Regions from separate parts of the Companilactobacillus sp. HBUAS59699 genome, predicted to be linked through region 2. Evidence: predicted binding sites of a transcription regulator. Region 2 holds the regulator's gene; the other holds the start of a gene.
What was found. Region 2 encodes NrdR, which represses ribonucleotide reductase genes. Its sites were predicted from a motif close to ACACNATATATNGTGT; they were not measured.

Region 1 (8,647 bases), on a different contig from region 2:
CTTTGGAATCACAAATTTCTTGAGGAGTTCCACTGGCTATAATTTTACCACCATTGATCCCACCCTCGGGACCAAGATCATTAATATAGTCGGCATTGGCAATAATATCAAGATCGTGTTCAATGACAATAACGGTAGCGTGATTGTCGATCAATTTATTTAGAACGCCGATCAATACTGAGACATCCTTAGGATGGAGGCCGACACTAGGCTCATCGAAGACGAATAATTGGTTCTTTTGACTGCGTTTCATGTAGGTAACTAGTTTTAATCTTTGAGCTTCACCACCTGATAAGGTTGGAGTACTTTCCCCAAGTTCTAAATAATTCAAACCAATTTCATTAAGTGTATCTATGGTGTTTTCAATATTAGTTTCATCTTTGAAAAAGTCAGCTGCTTCAGTAATAGACATATTTAATATTTCGGCAATATTTTTGCCATGCCAAGTTATTGCTAGAATGTCGGGATTGTAACGATTACCGTGACATACTGGGCAAGTTTCTACCATATCAGGAAGATACTGAATATCTAAGGTTATGACTCCAGTTCCACCGCAGTTAGGGCAGGCACCTTCTTTATTGTTATATGAGAAATAACTGGCAGTGTATTTCTTAGCTTTAGCTTGCTCTGTTGCAGCGAATAATTTACGAACCTTGTCTAGAATCTTAGTATAGGTTGCAACTGTGGAACGAACATTCTTACCGATCGGCGTGGAGTCAACCGTCAAAACATTTTTGATACCATTAGTATCAAGAGACTTAACATATTTTGGAATAGGGTCACCGTTTAATTTGTCCTCCAAAGCATTGATGAAACTGTCGAAGACAAGTGTGGTTTTACCTGATCCAGACATTCCTGATACTACATTTAATGATTCTTTACTGAATTTGGCCTTCATACCGTGAATATTGAAGCGGTCACCAATTTCGACGCTGATAGTACCTTTAGTGAATGGTTTAGTTTGTTGATGGCAAAGGATATTTGCATCACCGGTCAAATATGGTTCGATGACGGAGTCGTGATTGTTCTTAATATCATCAACGGTTCCTTTAGAAATAACTTGTCCACCGCTGGCACCTGATGATGGTCCAATTTCAATAACATAATCAGCTGCTGCAATAATACTAGTATCGTGATCAACGACGATGAGCGAGTTACCTAATTTTACTAGTTCACGTAAGATCTTTATCAAACCAGTAACATTAGCCGGATGCAAACCAACACTTGGTTCATCTAAGACGTATAACACTCCAGTCATTTGATTACGAATGGTCCGAGCTAATTGGATTCTTTGTAATTCACCTGTGGACAAAGTATTGCCAGCACGTGTGAGTGTTAAATAGTTTAAGCCTAAGTCATCGATCGGCTGTAATAATTCTAATAACTCATTAGTTAAGTTTTTGCCTAATTTTTGCATATCATCAGGAAGCCAATCCATGATGTCATTACAGAAGTCTTGTAATTGGCTAATACTCAATTGACAAACCTGAGCAATATTTTTACCGACTAATTCATTATTGAATAATTTTGGATCAAATCTGCTACCTAAACAATTTGGGCATTCTTTAATAGAATAAAATCTGCCTAATCGCTTAAGAGTATTTTCGTTTTTGGTACTATTCAAACTATGTTTAACGGCGTCGATGGCATTTTCATATAATGCATTTAGTTTAAATGATTTACCAGTTGAAGTAGGGATGATCACTTCTTTTTTTACACCTTTACCGTTGACGACGATGTCTTTTTCTTTTTCAGTTAGATCTTTAAAGGGAACATCAACTCTAACGCCTAGTTCTTGAACAACTTCGATTTGAAGTGAACGACCTGGTAAGCGCCATGAACGTACGGCACCTTCAGCAATGGTCAAAGTTTTGTCAGGAATGATTTTATCTAATTCGATAGTTTTTAAGAAGCCAGTTCCTTGGCAAGTAGGGCAGGCGCCAGTGGAATTAAAGGCAAAGTCTTCAGCACCAAATGCCATAAAATGTACGTGGCAAACTAGACAAGTTAAAACACCCATATTGTCATCAGAGGTAGGTAGATCCATAACTTGCGATATTTTTAGAGTTGGATCAAGTCTGTGTCCATTAGGACATTTGACTGATGCTAGTCGAGAAAACATCAAACGTAAGATATTTAGACTTTCAGTCATTGTACCAACTGTTGAGCGAACTCCAGGAACCACTGGCCGTTGTCTCAAAGCAATTGTGGAAGGTAGATTCTTGATGTCTTTCACATTTGAACGTCCCATTTGAGTGATGCGACGTCTAGTATAAGTAGAAAGTGCGTTGAGATATTTTCTAGCACCTTCAGAATAAATTGTATCCATTGCCAGTGATGACTTACCTGATCCGGAAACACCAGTTATTGCTACAAAAGAATTGAGAGGAATATCAATATTTAAGTTCTTCAGATTATTAGCATTTGCACCACGAACCTCGATATTGTCTGGAATATAATTTTTGTGTCTAATTACCATAATTAACTCCTTCCATTTTGCATTAACATTTTAACATTGCTGCCAATTATATTGTGAAATTAGGATTTTTTTAAAAGTTGAATCCTACTGCATCAAGCTCCAAGCATGTGAAAACACTACCATATATGGATAAGGCTTAGATTTGTATACAATATCTAGTCGTTAAGTGTTATTATAGTGAATGTTGATTTTTTACAGATTATTTAATGAATTGGTTGGAGGAGAATAATGATGATCGTATTGAGCGGCACTATTGGAGCCGGTAAAAGTTCATTGGCAACTATTTTGTCAAAACATTTAGGAACAGAGGCATTTTATGAACAAGTCGATAACAATCCTGTGTTACCACTTTTTTATGCTGATCCTAAGAAATATGCATTTCTATTACAAATTTATTTTTTGAACAAGCGCTTTGAATCTATCAAACAAGCAATGGTAGATGACAATAATGTTTTGGACCGTTCAATTTACGAGGATTCACTATTCTTTCATATGAATGCAGATATGGGACGTGCTACACCTCAAGAAGTTAAGGTTTATGACGAATTACTAGATAACATGATGCAAGAACTACCATATGCTGCTGCAAAAAAAGCTCCAGACTTACTAGTTCATATTGATATTTCATACGATACAATGATCAAACGTATCGAAAAACGTGGCCGTGACTACGAACAACCAGAACAAGATCCATCATTAGTTGAGTATTATCATAACTTGCTCGGTCGTTATGACGGTTGGTATGATGACTATGATTATAGTCCAAAGATGAAGATCGACGGAGATAAGTATGATTTCGTTGAAAATCCTGATGATCTTCAAACTGTTTTGGATCAAATCGATGCTGAATTGGCAAAGCACAGAGTTACATCAAATAATTAAATTAAAGAAAAGAAGCTGAAAAGCTTCTTTTTTAGTTTGATGTCTATGTGAAAATACGGTAATCTATTTAAGACAGTTTTTCTGGTAACCTGTCCAAAATAAAAACAGTGGGGGATTTTTTTCTATGAACAAATTAAAGACTAGGGATATAACTCAATTGGCGATTATCGCTGCTTTGTATGTTGCAGTGACAGTTGCACCTGGACTTTCAGCATTTTCGTATGGTCCAGTTCAATTTAGAGTTTCTGAGATCCTGATGTTGTTACCATTTTTTAATCATAAGTACAGCTGGTCACTGATCATTGGTTGTTTTATCGCTAATATCTTCAGTGCATCACTTGGAGCATATGATTTATTATTTGGTACATTGGCAACGGCAGTTGCTTGCTACTTGATAACCAAGGTTCCAGCTAAGATGGAATGGATCTGGGCAGTTCCAGCTATATGTGCCGTAGTAAACGGTATTATCGTTGGTGCTGAACTTCACTTGGTACTTAAAATTCCATTCTGGATCAATGCTGGATCAGTTGCATTAGGTGAAGTAGTAGTGGTTGCGATTGGCGCTGCAATTTTTTATTTCTTAATGAAAAATCGCAATTTCAGTAAATTAATTAATTAAGACTATAAAGGGGGAAGTGATTCCTCCTTTTTTTTGTTATAATCATCATTATAAAGATTGTGAGGAGATGTTTTTATGAATATCGGAATTTTTACCGATACATACTTCCCTCAAGTTAGTGGAGTAGCTACATCGATCCAAACATTGAAGAACGATTTGGAACGAAAAGGAAATTCAGTTTATATTTTTACAACAACCGATCCCAATGTTTCTAAAAAAACAATTGAACCTAATATTTTTCGGGTAAGCAGTGTACCGTTCATCTCGTTTACTGATAGAAGAATTGCAATCAGAGGGATGTTCCATGCGGTGGAACTTGCTAAAGAATTAAAATTGGACATTGTTCATACACAGACAGAATTCTCGATGGGTTTAATGGGTAAATTTGTAGCAAAGCAGTTAAAAATACCGTTTGTTCATACTTATCACACGATGTATGAGGACTATTTGCATTACGTCTTGAATGGTCATTTACTTAAGCCATATCATGTAAAGCAAATGTCTAGAATGTTCTTGAAGAATGCTTCAGGCGTTGTTGCTCCAAGTAAGCAAGTGAAGGCAACACTAGACCGCTATGAAATCAAAGCACCTATTTCAATTATTCCTACGGGTGTGGACCTTTCAGAATATACCAAACCAGTTAACGCATCTGATATACGTGAACAATTAGGAATTTCTGAAGATACACCAGTAATACTGATGTTGAGTCGAATCGCTTTGGAGAAAAAGATTGATCATATGCTTCGATCAATGCCTGAGTTGCTCAAGTATAATCCTGAAATTAAGTTAGTTATCGTTGGTGATGGTCCCGATATGGAAGAATTAGTTCAAATGTCGAAGGACTTGGGAATTGACGACAGTGTTATATTTACTGGAGAAGTAGAGCACGATAAAATCTCACCATATTATCATATGGCGAATATTTTTGTGTCATCCAGTGACACTGAATCTCAAGGATTAACATACATTGAAGCAATTGCTTCAGGATTAAAAATCGTCGTTAGAAGTGCGCCATATACTGATCAGCTTTTGACAGATCCGTCAGTTGGTGTAACATTCTCACAAGATAGTCAATTAGTTCCTAGGATCATTGCATATCTTGATCATCCAAAATCATTTGACGATCGTGACGCAAGACATAAGATCCTATATAACATTTCATCTGATAACTTTGGTAATTCCGTTTTGGACTTTTACCATCGTTCAGAAGAATATTTTGTCAGAGAGGAACTTTCAGATTCATCAATAGATCCAGAGGAGTATTCGAATGATTAAAATAACAATGTTTTCATCAGCAGATAAAGTCGCAGGACAGGGCGTCGGCAGTGCCTATAAGGAATTGATAAACCTGCTGAAAGAACGTTTTAGCAATGATTTCGATATTAAGATCAATGACTATGGACGTAGTGATTTAAGTCACTATCATACGATCGATCCACAATTCTATCTGTCAACGTTTTCTAAAAAAAGAGGACGTAAGATAGGATACGTTCATTTTTTGCCTGAGACACTAGAAGGAAGTATTAAGTTACCAGAACCAGCAAAGTCTATTTTTTATAAATATGTAATTAATTTTTATAAGCGAATGGACCAAATTGTTGTTGTTAATCCAACTTTTATTGATAAACTAGTAGCTCATGGCTTAGATCGAAATAAAATCAAGTACATTCCTAATTTTGTTTCGACTGAAAATTTCTATGAAAAATCAGCTGAAGAGAAAAAAGCCTTCCGTAAGAAAATCGGGGTACCTGAGGATAAGTTCATCGTGTTCGGGGATGGACAAGTTCAAGAGCGCAAGGGTATCGATGATTTTTATAAGTTAGCTAAAGGTAATCCAGACATACAATTCATTTGGGCTGGTGGTTTTTCGTTTGGCAAAATAACCGATGGTTATGACCGCTACAAAGATATGATCGATAATGCACCTAAAAATATGAAGTTCACTGGTATCGTTGACCGCAACGAGTTGGTCGATTATTACAATGCATGTGACTTATTTTTACTGCCTTCGTATGATGAATTGTTTCCAATGTCAGTATTGGAAGCATTTGCCTGTGGCGCACCAGTATTATTGAGAGATCTAGATTTGTATCGTGCTATAATCTATGGATATTATCAACCAGCCAGAAATTATTCTGATATGAATGATTTTATAAATAAGGCTGCAGCTAATCGAGATATCCTGAAAGAATTCAAGAAGAAATCTCGAGAGGCTACACAACAGTACTCAGAGGACAATTTGAGTAAGATTTGGTATGATTTTTATACTGATCAATATAAAATTTCTAAACGGGATAAATAATGAGTAGAAAAAATATAGTTGCATTATTTGTGATGATAGGGCTAGGAGTCAGTATTTTTTGGTGGGAAGCCAGAAAAATCAACTTCAAGTCATTAGTCACAACGTTTCAGAGTTTGAATTACGGTTGGCTAGCGGTAGCGTTTCTATCCATTCTATTGTCATATGCAGTAGAGTCACTAGTCTTACATACTTTATTGAAGAAAAAAGAAGACCGGAAGTTTGGTTGGTGGGAGATGTACCGTATACCATTGATTCAAGCATTGTTTAATGCCATCACACCTTTTTCTTCAGGTGGACAACCAGCTCAATTAGTTGGATTGATGCAATCGAAGATTGATCCTGGTCGAGCAAGTTCTGTCCTATTGATGAAGTTCGTAATTTATCAAGCGATGGTGCTAGTTAATTTTATTATTGCAATGGCGGTAAGCTTCAAAAGTGTTGCGCAACATTTTTCGGGGCTTGCCACTTTAATTGTGTTTGGAATGGTTATTCATTTAGTTACCATTTCTTTCTTATTGATGATCATGTATTATTATGATTTCACTAAGAAAATGGTTCAGGTCATTCTTAAACCAGTTTTGTTTTTTCTAAAAGAAGAAAAACGTGATAAAATTTTACAGTCGACAATTACTAGTATCGATAGTTTTTATAATGAAAGCTTGGTTTTGAAACGTGAAAAGAAAAAAGTTATCAAAGCATCGTTACTAACGATCGTTCAACTATTCTTGTATTATTTTGTAGTTTATTTTGTACTACTAGCATTAAATTGTGATCATGTAAATATCGTCGATGTTTTAGTGATGCACATAATGATTGTAATGATCACATCTATCTTTCCGATTCCTGGGGGCTCAGGAGGAGCGGAATTTAGTTTCAAAACACTGTTTGCTGGATTCATTCCTTCACCTTCAGGATTGATTCTGGGTATGTTTTTATGGAGATTTATTACATATTATTTGGGGATGTTTTTGGGGATTATTGCGGTTTCAAAGAAACCCAAAATTAAATGAGACATCATAAAAGTTGTTAGTAAATCTATGGAGCGTAAATAATGAAGCGTATTGTTAAAAGTATTTCTAATTTTTTAAATACTAGGCTAGGATTCGTCGTCTTAGCTGTACTTTTATACACTATTAAAACTGTATATGCCTATCAAAATAAGTTCAACTTAGGTGTTAAAGGATCGATTCAGACTTTCTTAATGATAATCAATCCTATACCGATCATGTTGTTATTATTTGGTATTGCATTGTATATGAAAGGGAGAAAATCATACATCTTTCTACTAATAGTAGATTTCTTGGATACTGTATGGTTATTCTCTAATATTTTGTACTATCGTGAATTCTCAGATTTCCTAACAATGGTTTTGATCAAAGGTTCAGGATCAGTTTCAAATAACTTAGGTAAGAGTATTTTAGGTATTGTTAAGCCAACAGACTTTTTAGTCTTCTTGGATGTATTGATTTTGATTTTATTGTTAGCATTTCATGTTATTAGAATGGACGTAAAGAGACTGAATTGGAGAATTCCAGTATTAGTGAGTTCTTTAGCTGTTCTTTTGTTTGGTGCTAATTTAACATTGGCCGAAAGCGACCGTTCACAATTATTAACTAGAACTTTTGATAATAACTATATTGTTAAGTACTTAGGACTTAATGTATTTAATATTTATGATGTTATCAAGACTTCCCAGACTAACGCTGTTAAGGCTCAGTCTAAGAGTTCAGACTTGGACTCTATCGAGAAGTACATGAAGAATAACTACGTAACACCCAATGTTGAATATACTGGTGTTGCTAAGGGGAAGAATGTCTTCATTATCCATTTGGAGAGTTTGCAACAGTTTATGATCGACTTCAAATGGGATGGAGAAGAAGTAACTCCTAATTTGAATAAACTTTATCATGAAGACGATACTTTGAGTTTTGACAATTTCTTCAATCAAGTTGGACAGGGTAAGACTGCCGATGCTGAATTAATGCTCGAAAACTCATTGTTTGGACTACCTGAAGGATCAGCAATGGTTACTGATGGTACAACGAATACCTTCCAAGCTGCTCCAGCTATTCTGGATCAACATGGATATACGACAGCCTCATTCCATGGGGATGTACCAAGTTTCTGGAATCGTGATAATGCCTATAAGTCATGGGGATATGATTACTTCTTTAGTTCAGATTACTATAAGATCAAGAAAGACTACGAAGTCGGTTATGGTATGAAGGATAAGATATTCTTAAAGGATTCTGCCAAGTATATCGAACAATTGCCACAACCATTCTATGCAAAACTAATTACCGTAACTAACCATTATCCATATACTCTAGATAAGAAGAACCAAAGTATATCCAAGACAGACACA
Region 2 (8,647 bases):
ATCACGCTCTTTGATCTCAGCACGACGTTTTGCATCAGCTTCAAGATCTGCTTCCTTATAAAAGGCTGTACCATAAATTCTTTGTAACATTGGGTTACTTGACTTACCTTGCCAATAAGCACCAGCAACTGATAATAAGCTAAAGTGTTTCAAACTCTTCATACTTGGAAGAATTGCATCGTAACCGAAGTCAACGAATCCATCTAATTTGTATACAGGAATTTGAACTGATTCAATAGCACCGATCAATGATGACTTGTATGGATCATCCTTGAACATTTCAACTAATTCTGACTTGTCCATCATGACACGTTCAACTTTGTCGTTGTTCTTAATGATCTTGTGCATGATAGCTGAAATTTCTTCTAGCTCGTCAACACTGATTTGACCATCTTTATCATCTGTATCAACGAAGAAACCGTCATCGTTTGATTCTTTTTCACCGAAGTGAAGATTCTTCTTTAATTCACTAGCAGCAGCACCGAATACTAAACTAGCAGTATTTCTCAAAACCTTAAGTGAATCTTCATCATCTTCACCGGCAATGATTTCAATCTTACCATCTTGGCTGATTGGACGTTCTACATCGATTAAAGTGTCGTTAAGTTTACCAGCAACAGCTTTTTTGCCTAATGATGTACTAATTGACTTAGCAACATCTAGAACAGTTGTGCCTTCATCAAACTCTCTAACAGAATCATCTGGAAATGTTAATTTGATTTTTGACATGTGGTTTCCTCCTAAAATTTGGACAACAAAAATGCGTCCCTGAAGTACATACACAATACTAATATGTATACATACTTCAGGGACGCATTCCTACGCGGTTCCACCCACTTTAAAACTGTACAAAACAGTTTTCACTCTTTTGGTTATAAAGTAACCGACAATTATACAGTTTTTAGTGAAAGTGGTAACTCCAGTAATGGGTAAGCTTTCAGTAATCGTACCCTCCCTGAATAGAACCGAAGTGTTGTCTTTCATGCACTTATTGAAACATTTATAAATCCATTTTGCAAGTCTAAAATGAAAATCTATCTTGAAAATCGTTTATTTGGTCCGCTGACGATTACTTCTTTGGAGAGATATTTTACTCGCTCCATAATCCGCTGTGCCTTTACTGGCTCTTCTTCTCCACGCTGATTAACTGACAAATGCTGTTCTAGCTCAGACATTGAAAAATTCGAAGAGAAAAATGTCGGCATATTTTCTTGCATACGATATTGCAAGATAACTCCTAGTACTTCATCACGGATCCAACTAGACATTGAGTCTGCCCCAATATCATCCAGCATTAAAATTTCAGCATCTTTAACTTTGTTGACACGATCTAATACATTGTTCTGTCCGATTGAATTTTTCATTTCAATCGCAAAGGTTGGAAAATGCATAATCGTTGTTTTGATATCATCTTTGATCAATTCATTAGCGATTGCACCCAAAAGATATGTCTTACCTACACCAAAGTCACCAGCCAAATATAATCCGGGAACAAAGTTATCATTTCGATGTTCATAATTATCTACAAAGTCTAGTGCCGCTTCGAGTGCCTCTTGTCTACCCGCACCACCGTAATCAGACAGTGTAGCTTTGCGAATATCCTTTGGCATATTCAACAAGACAAATTTTGATTCATAATTACTTTCTTTTTCTTTGCTGATAGTTCTGCTATTAGGGGCATAGACAACTTCAATATTGTGATTACTGACCACTAATTGTGGCACATATCCCTTAGACAATTCACTTGGATGTGTCTTGTGATTGTAGAATTCATAAATACTAGCGGCACTAACATCAATAGCATCTGAATTGATTTGTTCAGAATTTTTCTTCAAAAAAACTTGAACATCAGGATCATTCAATGCTTGACTCATCAAACGACGATAATCATCAGTTAGATTTTTTGAGTTTAAATATTCAGCTAATTTTGATCCTAAATTTTCCATGATTAATTATCCTTATTTCTCATTTTTCTGAGTCTCTCTTGTAACTCTTGTTGTTTCTTTTTAGCATCCCCATTAGCTACTGGCTTGGAAGTCACCTTACTCCAATCAGTACTCTGTTCGACTCTTCTGGATGCCTTATTACTGTTATAACGACGCTTGGGGTTACGCGGCTTAGTTTTGAAATCATGCAGCCTTTGCAGAGCTTGTTCTGGAGTTTCAACGTTGTTTTGCTGCCAATCATTAGCCATAGTTTCCATTAAGGGTAACGTCAGCGTTGGCGAATTTTGCAGTATGTAGTCCACCATGATATTCAAAACAGCTGGTGACAAATAAGTCTTCATCGCCATATCTCGTAATGCCCGTGATTCCACTGTACCAGTAAAGCCGCCACTCTTCTTTTTCTCAGCGGCTAAGAAGTCAGCTGGTGCCAAAGTCTTCGCTTGTTGCAACAATACATCATCTGCACGATTAAAATGTGTCACTATAGTATTTTGGTTTGTGTTATTAGCTTCATTATTATTCTGAGTTGTGGCATTCTTGATTGAAATATTAGCATTCTTCTCAAAGCGATCTTGAACCGTCCGCTTCAAACGGACTGGATCGATCTTATTATTAACGATGTCACAAGTTTGACCGATCAAATTAATTATGGCTATTTCATCTATGCCATAAAAAGCGTGCAAACTAATGATCAATTCTTGATTCTTTAAGAGATCATCATTACTGATTTTGAACAACTGACCAATTCTTTCCGAAATCAACTCCCAGTCTAGTTGAGAATCATCTGTTTCTTGGATCTTAGGTTTAGGTTGTGTATTCATATCATCAAAATCACTTTGAGCCGATTTAACTTCTGACGGAGTATTTATCAAGTCATCATTACTTAATTGAAATACTTCCAAGAAATCTTTACTGATCTCTTTGGAATCATCAAGAATATCAGTCGATTGGGCATATTTTTTGACTAACTTGTGATAGTTCTTCTCACCTATCTGTTCATACAAAAAAATACTCATTAGATCATCATTAAAAAAATCATGCGGCATTAAAGGCTCAAACAATTGATATACAACGTAATCACCAATGTCATCATGCTTTTCATATGACCGGATCAAACCCAATGCTTCGGCCTTAATGCGTTCATTATAAAAAGTTTTTAAGTCAAGGTCTAATAAGCTCATCAGATCAGCGTGACTCTGACGCTCACTGACTAATTCTTTATTAGGAACCTTCTCCCACAACAGTAAATAAATACTATATGCACGAGTTCCAAGTAACGGCAAATAAAGATCAGTCAAAACATGACGATCATAATCATTTATTTGTCCGTGTGGCAAACACCAATAACCCGTCAATGGTGTAAACTTTGCCGGATCATAATTAAATTCTTTTGCCAATTCAGCACTTCCTAATCTTTATCAGATTTACCTTCAGATCCATCATTTGCCATCATTTCTTGAACCTCTTTCATAAATCCATTCATATCTTTGAATTCACGATAGACGCTGGCAAAGCGGATATAAGTAACATCATCGACATCGGCAAGAATCTTCATGACATATTCACCGATAGTTTGAGAACCAACTTCATTCTCACCGGTTGCACGAATTTGATTTTCTACCTTATCAACGATGCCATTCATTTGATCAATAGTAACTGGGCGCTTTTCAGCTGCACGTACTAATCCTCGCAATAACTTCTCACGACTGAACTCTTCACGATTCCCGTTCTTCTTGATTACTAATAATGGCGATTTTTCGATTCTTTCAAAAGTTGTAAAACGTGTCCCGCAGTATTCGCATTCTCTTCTACGTCTGATAGCGCGTCCCTCATCACTTGGACGACTGTCGACAACTTTTGATGAATCATGATGACAATGTGGACAAATCATATCATCAGCCTCTTTTCTGTATCATAATTTTTTTATCAAATTATAAATTTCAGTTTCTAAAATATTCAAATTACCTGAATTATCAATCACAATATCTGCACGTTTTTTCTTATCTTCCATCGACATTTGTGAATTGATTTTTTTCAAAGCATCTTCTTCACTAATTCTATCACGTTCCATCAAGCGTTCTAACTGTATTTTTTCAGGAATATAAATAGTTATTACTCCATCAAAATAATTTTGATAATTAGATTCAAACAATAATTGAATTTCAAATATTACTATTCTTTTATCATTTGATTCACGGACTTGTTTTATTGTATGTAGAATTTGCTCTCGAATCAATGGTCCTGTGATATTTGTTAACTTTTTTAGCTGATTTTTATCATTAAAAACGATTGAACCTAATTTTTTTCGATTCAAAGATCCGTCACTGAACAAGATTCCTTTACCAAAAGTACTTACAATCTGTTCCAATCCAATAGTACCAGGCTCGACAATATCTCTTGCTACTTGATCAGCGTCGTAAACTACACAACCGTTCTTTCTAAAAATATCCAATACAGTTGATTTACCAGCTGCGATTCCACCCGTTAACCCATAGATCTTGCTCATTTGATTACCTGACAGTGTGGACAGAAGTGTGTACCACGTCCGCCTACTTTTATTTTCTCGATTTCAGTACCGCAACGAGAACAAGGTGTTCCTTCTTTGCCATAAGCGTGCAAGAAATTCTGCATGTGACCTGCATGACCAGTTGAATCTACATACGATCTAACCGTTGATCCACCAGCTTCAATTCCCATTTTCATTTCTTCATTTGAATATTTAATAATATTCTTAATATCATCATCATTCAAGTGATTAGCTGGTGTTTCTGGATGCAGTTTGGCACTCCAAAGGACTTCATCGACGTATATGTTACCAAGTCCACTCATAACTGATTGATCTAACAAAACCGTCTTAATGTCTTTGCGATGTCGCATTATCCTTGGTTTAACATTTTCAAATGTAAATTCATCTGACAAGGGCTCAGGACCTAATTTTGCAATCGACTTATTTCCCGCAAGATCAGACGTTCTCCACAACTGCATTCGACCAAATTTTCTAACATCATTATAAATGAGCTTTTGTCCATCATCCAAAGTAAAAATTGCATGAGAATGTTTATCGATCATTGCTGGATCGGCAGAAACACGATACTTACCTTCCATTCGCAAATGGCTAATGATCGTAAATCCATTATCTAAATGTATCAACAAGAACTTAGCACGACGACCAATATCTTCAATAGTTGTACCAGTCACCATATCAATAAATTGTTGTACATCCCCCGTTATTAAGTTTTGATATCTGATCTCAACGTTAGTGATTTTTTTACCCTTAACTTGAGATATCAATCCTCGTCTAACAGTCTCTACTTCTGGCATTTCAGGCATACTTTTTCACTCATTTCTTTATAAAATTTATTATTTTGCTTCGTACCAACTTTCACCGTGCGCTGATCCAACTTTTAGTGGAACATCTAATTTAACAGCAGAATCCATTACACTTGGTACGAGCTTCTCCAAAATTGGAATTTCAGATTTTGGTGCTTCAAAAATCATTTCATCGTGAACTTGCAATAGTAAGTTAGCTTGCAAGTTCTCTTTTTTGAGCATCTTTTGCATATTGATCATGGCAACTTTAATAATATCAGCCGCACTACCTTGAATAGGTGTGTTCATGGCTGTTCTCTGAGCAAAATTACGAATATTAAAGTTCTTAGAATGAATATCTGGCAAGTATCTACGACGATGCATTATTGTTTCAACATAGCCATTCTCTCTAGCAAATTTAACGATATCATCCATATACTTCTTAACTCCTGGATACTGTTCGAAGTAAGAATCGATGAACTGTGCAGCCTCTTTACGAGTTATACCAATATTCTGTGACAATCCATAGTCACTGATACCATAAACAATACCAAAGTTAGTGGCCTTGGCTTTCCGTCGCATATCAGGTGTAACTTCGTCCGTGCTATCTAATCCAAAGATTCTCATGGCAGTATGTGCATGAATATCGTAATCTTCTTTAAAGGCCTCTTGCATATTCTCATCACCAGAAATATGTGCTAAAACACGTAATTCAACTTGAGAATAATCAGCTGAGAACATTTCCCAATCGTCATCCTGTGGCACGAATGCCTTTCTGATCTGGCGTCCTTCATCAATTCTAATTGGAATATTTTGCAAGTTAGGTTCAATTGATGACAAGCGTCCAGTTTGAGTTAGCGTTTGTTGGTAAATAGTATGAATTCTGTTATCTGGTTGGATAAATTTTTGTAATCCAACTGCATAAGTCGAGTTGATCTTAGAAATTTGACGATAATCCAAGATTTTTTGAACTACTGGTGACTTACTCTTTAATTTTTCAAGTACATCAACCGCAGTTGAATAGCCTGTTTTTGTTTTTTTAATGACAGGTAATTTTAACTTTTCAAACAAGATCACACCTAGTTGTTTAGGTGAATTGATGTTGAATTCTTCACCAGCTTCTTGATAAATCTGTTGTTCAATATCACTCAATTTCTTAGCAAAGTCATTTTGCATTTCTTTTAAGCGACTTGCGTCTACCTTAACACCCTTGATTTCCATACTTGCCAAAACATTCGACAATGGTAATTCGATCTCGTCATACAAACTGTCCTGGTCGTTCTTTTTCAATTCGGCTAACATCTTATCGTGCAATTCATTGATAATATGAGCTTTTTGACACAAGAAATTCATCAGAACCTGATCATCTTCAGGGACTGCCTTTTTGACACCTTTACCATAGAACTCTTCTTCGTTTGGTAAATTATGACCATAGTTTTGAGCCACGATCCCGATATCAGTCTTATTATCATTAGTATCCAATAAGTACGAAACTAACAACATATCAAAACTTACTCCAGCAAATTCACAACCGTAGCGATGCAAGAGTGCAACGGTCTTCTTGTTATCAAAGACATATTTCTCTTTGTTTTCATCGGCCAACCATTGCTTCAATTTATCATTTTCCAAAATAGATATATCAGTTGTGCTGTAATAATTACCGTTGCTTTCGATTGCTATACCAATGATCGTCGAGATGTGATAATTTTCACCGAAATTTTCAACGATAATAGTCTGTGGACCAGCCTCTTCGACAATTTTGTCGATAGCAGCCGAATCTAACTCAGAGAACTTAATATCAGCAAGTTCTTCTTTAGCATCGTCAGTATCAACATCCATCTTTTCAAGAAATGAGTTGAAGTCCATTCGTTGATAGAACTTAATTAGTTGCTCTTGATTATCGCCGTGATATTCCAAATCACCAAGCTTTAATTCTACTGGTGCTTCACAATTAATTGTAGCCAATTTCTTACTCAAGAAAGCCTGATCCTTATCATTGATCAGGTGTTCTTTGAGCTTACTCTTCTTCATTTCATCAACATGCTCATACAGTCCTTCCATAGAGCCGTATTCATTGAGTAACTTGATTGCTGTCTTCTCGCCGACTTTTTCAACGCCAGGATAATGATCAGAAGTATCGCCCATTAATCCTTTCATATCAATGATTTGTTCAGGTGTGATCCCGAGTTTTTCCTTAACATGTTCTGGAGTATAAGCTTCAGTTTCAGTAACACCTTTGACGTTTACTCGTACGGTTACCTTGTCGGTCGTCAATTGTGTCAAATCTCGATCACCAGTAATAACAGTGACATCCATCCCTTCGGATTGGCCTTTACGAGACATAGTTCCGATAATGTCATCAGCTTCGTAATTCTTCAATTCGTAAGTCTTAATTCCACGTAAATTAAGCAACTCTTGAATCAAAGGTAGTTGTTCCATCAATTCTGGTGGAGTTTTGGCACGAGTACCTTTGTAATCTGAAAACATTTTTGTTCTAAAAGTCGTCTTACCAGCATCGAATGCAACGAGTGCATGTGTTGGTGACTCGTCCTTCAAGATTATATCTAGCATATTATTAAATGCATACAAGGCGTTAGTATGGATGCCATCGCCTGAAACAAATTTATCTAATACATTGTGCATGGCAAAAAATGCTCTAAACGAGACACTATTTCCATCAATTAAAAGTAACTTTTTATTTTTCGTCATTTTTTCTCCCACTGGAATGAAATTAACCATTATTATTTTAACAAATTAAGGGTCTCTATAACAGTTGTTGCGTTTAGAGCAGTAAAAAAGTCTAGAATCAATCTAGACTTTTTTGAGGATATTTAACGGCTGCATAAATTACTGATATTAAGATCAAACTTGCCAATAATGTCAGTAAAGCAAAATCTAACTTAGCACCAGTTAATGTATTGATCACATTATTCTTAGTGTTACTCGTAATCGACACAGCTGAGATAACAACTGATAAGACGTTGGTACCCAACGAGCCAGCATACTGTTGCATCATACTGAACAAGGAGTTCTGATCTGATTTCTTACTACCTTGAACTTGAATACTGCCGTCAGACAATGATGTACCAAAACCAAAGTTAAATCCAATTCTCAACAAGGAATATAACAAAATAATTGCTACAAATGATAAGTGGTCACTGAAGATAAAGAACATTCCCGCTCCTAAAGTAACTAAGACACCACTGATCATCATGGGAATCGTCGCCCCTTTTTTGTCATATATTGATCCTGCAATCGGACCGACAGCAGCTCCCAACAATGAACCTGGCAACAACATGATCCCAGCATGACTAGTATCTAGCTTCAAAACTGTTTGTGCAAAAATCGGTAACAGAAATGATAGTCCAATATTAATAAACTGCAAACCAAAA

Region 1: U8519_RS10760 (deoxynucleoside kinase) is a predicted target of NrdR. The motif match lies at 2,626-2,641, and genes of this name have one in related genera.

The regions. Positions count from the first base shown of each region.
Region 1 is NZ_JAYKTV010000005.1:206,089-214,735, forward strand. Features, by position in the region: gene U8519_RS10755 (excinuclease ABC subunit UvrA) at 1-2,479, opposite strand, end outside; gene U8519_RS10760 (deoxynucleoside kinase) at 2,711-3,361, shown strand; gene U8519_RS10765 (QueT transporter family protein) at 3,486-3,980, shown strand; gene U8519_RS10770 (glycosyltransferase family 4 protein) at 4,056-5,255, shown strand; gene U8519_RS10775 (glycosyltransferase family 4 protein) at 5,248-6,282, shown strand; gene U8519_RS10780 (lysylphosphatidylglycerol synthase transmembrane domain-containing protein) at 6,282-7,292, shown strand; gene U8519_RS10785 (LTA synthase family protein) at 7,334-8,647, shown strand, end outside.
Region 2 is NZ_JAYKTV010000001.1:101,189-109,835, reverse strand. Features, by position in the region: gene thrS (threonine--tRNA ligase) at 1-729, opposite strand, end outside; gene dnaI (primosomal protein DnaI) at 1,035-1,946, opposite strand; gene U8519_RS00480 (DnaD domain protein) at 1,949-3,343, opposite strand; gene nrdR (transcriptional regulator NrdR) at 3,355-3,837, opposite strand; gene coaE (dephospho-CoA kinase) at 3,859-4,452, opposite strand; gene mutM (DNA-formamidopyrimidine glycosylase) at 4,449-5,276, opposite strand; gene polA (DNA polymerase I) at 5,307-7,964, opposite strand; gene U8519_RS00455 (MFS transporter) at 8,062-8,647, opposite strand, start outside.